One region of the Limibacillus halophilus genome, then DNA from elsewhere that is predicted to be linked to it. Evidence: riboswitches for the same ligand, from Rfam matches in the RefSeq annotation. Region 1 holds a riboswitch; the other holds the start of a gene.

Region 1 (2,196 bases):
CTCACCCTCGGGATCACGACCCCAACCCGTCTGGTGCGGCAAGCGCCCCAAAGCAACCACGTCGCGAACCGGAAGCGGCCAGTGGACCTCGGCAGCCTGCGGCAGGTAGGCAAGATCACGCGCCAGAAAAGTACGATCCCAGGTTTCAACCGGGCGCTCGGCAAACCGCACCGTACCCGCGCTCAGCGGCAGCAAGCCGACGCAAGCGCGCAGGAAGGTCGTCTTTCCCGCGCCGTTTGGGCCGATCAATCCCAGAACCTCGCCGGGGTGCAGCGCCAGTGAGACCTGCGAAAGCACACTCCGCCCGGCAAGTTCAACAGAGATTTGATCGGATTCCAGAAGGGTCATAGTGCCCTCCTCTGTCGCAGCACAAGCCAAAGGAAGAACGGCGCTCCGATCAGGGCCGTCACCACGCCCAGCTTCAACTCCTGCCCGTTCGAGAAGAGCCGTACCACCAGATCGGCGGCGAGAAGCAGCAGACCTCCACCAAGCAGGCTAGCGGGAAGAAGACGGCTGGGCCGCTGGCCAACGAAGGGCCGCAGCAGATGCGGCACCACAAGGCCGACGAAGCCGATAGCCCCGGCGACCGCCGTAGCCGCGCCAACAGCCAATGCGGTACCGCCCACCAAACGCCAGCGCAAGCGCGCGACGTCGACCCCCAAAGAAGCCGCTGCGTCCTCGCCAAGCGTCAGGGCATCGAGCGAACGGCCCGTGGACAGCAGCAGAAGCCAACCCACGAGAATAAAGGGCAACACCAACCACAACTGCGGGAAACTTCGATCGGCGAGTGAGCCGAGCAGCCAGAATACGATCTCCAATGCGGCAAAGGGACTTGGAGCCAGGTTCAAAGCGAGCGACGTCAGGGCCGAGGCAAAAGCGCTCACGGCAACGCCTGCCAGGATCAGGGTCACGCTACCGGCCTGCCGCCCCGCCAAAAGCTGGACCAGCAGCACAGCCGCCCCGGCCCCCAAAATTCCCGCCACCGGCAACAAAGCCGCAAGTTGCCCCGCAAGCCCGAAATAGAAGGCTAGAACGGCGCCCAGGGATGCCGCGGCTGAAACGCCGATGATCCCCGGTTCCGCCAGGGGGTTGCGGAGATAACCTTGAAGCGCGGCGCCAGCCAGCCCGAGGCTGCCGCCAACCAGCAAGGCAAGAAGCGTGCGGGGCAGACGTAACTCGCCAAGGATTATGACGACCCGTTCGTCACCGCCAAGCAGGCCCCGCCAAAGATCCAGGGGACCTATATCGGCCGGGCCTATAGCAAGCGAAGCCACCGCCGCCAGGAACACAAGCAGCAGCAACACCAGATACAATATACCTGAGGAGGAGGTCGACCCCTCTGCCATCAAAGCACCCGTCGCTATCAGCCCTACACCTTTCGGTGCGCCACCGCTACGGCTGACCGCCCTGTCGAAACACCCCGTTCGTCAGGTGGGTGACGCTTCATTTGGGCCGGTCTCCTGACTTTGCGGGTCACAGCCAGCACTGCCGCCTTCCCAGTCGCTTCGCCGTCTCATGAAGCTATACCAGTGGCCGATTGGCAGTGCTGCTCGCCGCTTACAGTTGCGGGGGCAGCCGCGGAATGGCACCGCGTTCCCGTAAGCCCCTTTCTCATCACATCGAAAAAGAGGCAAAACCCAAACTTCCGCGCAGTATCGTGACTTGCCCTGAAGCTGTCAACGAAGCGAGAACGACCGGAAATTCGCCGACATTTTTGCCTTTGCCTCATATGCCTCTAAATTAACGGTTCCCACGGAATCCCTTTCCGTGGGAAAGAGGCATTTCTGCCGCAATTGTTTGTTATTGCCTTGAAGGGCGCAGAACCAGGGGAGAGATAGACTATCGACGCTTACCGGTTCACATACCTTGCTAGTCTGGCCGTGCTGGTTCTTCTCGGAGCCGCGCAAACCCTGTCGGCTGAGGAACGCGATCTCTCTTTGGTCGGCGCCCCGAACATCGCCGATGATCTGGCCAAGCCGGCGAGCGACCCTGCGAACGTCAACACCAACACGGATACCGAGGAAAGTACGGGCGGCGAATCCTACAGTGTGACGATCACAGGCCTGGAGGAGTCGAAAAAACTCGAAGAGCTTATCCAGCAAACCTCACAACTGCTATCGCTTCAGGATCAACGGCCGCAAACCCGCGGTGGTTTGCGACGGCGTATCGACAACGACATCGAGCGCTTTTCGAAGA
Region 2 (2,196 bases), on a different contig from region 1:
ATGACGGAAGCGTTTGCCGGGATGAGTGAAGGCAGTTGGCTTTTAACCGCTTGGCCGCCGGAGAAGGATCGATCCGAGTTGGTGTGGAACGAATTGTATCACTCCAGCAGCCTTGCGGTTATCGAAGCCATGGCCTTCGAACCCAAGCTTTTTACTAACACCTCGCGCGTAAACGTTCGCGCACCGTTGAGCGTGTTTAATGAACCCCAAGCCTATCCTGCGAAAATGCCGGAACTGCTTGAGCGTGCCGCAAAGGCGGCGCCCAATGAAGCCGGGTGGGGGCAGGATGGCGCGGCCCGGTACTTCGATGGGTGGCCAGGTACCTTCGACTATTTGTTGTGGTTGGGACGCCAACCCTTGGATGCGCCGACGGATTGGAAATTGACGCCCGTAGCGGCAAACCCGGAGTTCATTCTCTATCGAATTAACTGAACGTCCTAGAGGCGTGGGTCGCGGCCCTTCCACTATGTGTCGTCCAGGCGATTGACATTCCCCGGCCAGACGGCCAAAAGTTCAATCGCGTGACGGTTTTTCGGGTTGTAGCGGCCTGAAAACGCAAGAGGGAACGTGGTGCGAGGCGCGAATCATTGCGCGGAATCAATTCCACGGCTGCCCCCGCAACTGTAAGCGGCGAGCCTTTATCCGTATAAGCCACTGGTCCACAAAGTTTTAAGGACTGGGAAGGTCGGGTAACAGGCTAAGACCCGTGAGCCAGGAGACCTGCCGTCGCGTCGTGTTTCGGTCGGTGGACGGGGGAGTCCGCGAACGGGATAACGGCCCGGATTGCAGAATCCAAGCTTCGAACAGCGGGCCGCTCGTTGCTTTCTCCAATCTAAACCCTCGCCTCTGGAATGCGCGTGAAAATGCCTTTTACCCGGAGGGGGGAAGCAATGTCTCTCAGTAAGCAAGCACTGCTCTATGCAGGCCTGATCTCGACAGTTTTTTCACTGGCCCATGTAACATCTGCGGCCGCGCAGGATTCCGATGTAGTTTCGCCAAGTACGCCGGGTAAGGAAATCGTTGTCAGTGCAAGTCGTGTGCCGATGTCGGCTAACAGGGTCGGCAGCGCCGTCACGGTCATTGATGCCGAAGATCTGGAGGATCGGCAGACTCAATCGGTGGCCGATGTTCTGCAGGAAGTTCCCGGCGTAGCGGTGACCCGATCGGGTGGCATGGGATCCTTGACCGAAGTTCGCATCCGCGGCGCGGAGGCAAATCAGACGTTGGTTTTAATTGACGGCGTGCGCGTCAATGACCCGTCTCGCGGTAACGCGTTCAACCTCGATAATCTTCTGGCGGTTGATCTCGAACGTATTGAGGTGTTGCGCGGCCCGCAGTCCGCGCTCTATGGCAGCGAAGCCATGGGTGGCGTGATTAACATCATCACTAGGAAAGGCGGACCATCTCGTGTGTCGGCTACGTTGGAGGCCGGGACACTTGAAAGCTACCGTTTCTCCAGTTCGGTCAGTCATAGTGAAGAGAACTACTCATTTTATTTAGGAGCGACACGCCTTAATAGCGACAGCGTTTCTGCTCTGGACCGCAAGATGCCCGGCGTCTCGGAGACGGACCCCTATGAGAACACCAGTATCAATGCCAATCTGCAGTTCGATGTAGGGCGGTTTGTCGAGGTTAGTTTAAGCGGCCGCTATAGCGATGCGACGGTGGAGTTTGACCCCTTGGTGTTTGACCCGAACACCTTCGTATCTGCAACGCAAGACGAGCCGGGTGTCTTTACCGATACCGTTGAAGCCACGGGGCGAGCACAAGCTAAACTGACTTTGTTCGAGGGGCAGTGGGAACAGATCGTTGCGGCCGGTATCTCCGACATCGATACCGAGACGACGGACCCCTTCTTCTTTTTACCGGTCACTTCGACCGAGGGGCAGGTAAGGGAATACCTCTATCAATCGAACATCTTCTTTGCCACACCGGAAGTGGCAAACGCTGAGCACACGCTCATTCTTGCGTTTGAACGCTTGGAAGAGGATGCGGCGGGAACGTTCCTTTCGGGCGGAGAAGATCAATCCCTGGCGAGTAACTCCTTGATCGGCGAGTATGAATTGGCGCTGTGGGATAGCCTGTTCCTGGGGGGCAGCATTCGACAGCAGCATAACGAAAAACTTTTCGATGACAGCACGACCTACCGCGCCACGCTGGCTTACCTCCTCGCAGATACGGATACGCGCCTGCATG

What was found. Region 1 has a riboswitch for cobalamin ahead of FHR98_RS11620 (FecCD family ABC transporter permease). Riboswitches for the same ligand answer to the same signal wherever they lie in the genome.
Region 2: it holds a riboswitch for cobalamin, as region 1 does, so the genes downstream of both, FHR98_RS08850 (TonB-dependent receptor plug domain-containing protein) here and FHR98_RS11620 (FecCD family ABC transporter permease) in region 1, are expected to answer to the same signal.

What each region holds. Positions count from the first base shown of each region.
Region 1 is NZ_JACHXA010000006.1:130,273-132,468, forward strand. It holds gene FHR98_RS11615 (ABC transporter ATP-binding protein) at 1-348, opposite strand, end outside; gene FHR98_RS11620 (FecCD family ABC transporter permease) at 345-1,346, opposite strand; cobalamin riboswitch at 1,434-1,656, opposite strand; gene FHR98_RS11625 (autotransporter assembly complex protein TamA) at 1,881-2,196, shown strand, end outside.
Region 2 is NZ_JACHXA010000004.1:163,916-166,111, forward strand. It holds gene FHR98_RS08845 (hypothetical protein) at 1-432, shown strand, start outside; cobalamin riboswitch at 509-742, shown strand; gene FHR98_RS08850 (TonB-dependent receptor plug domain-containing protein) at 891-2,196, shown strand, end outside.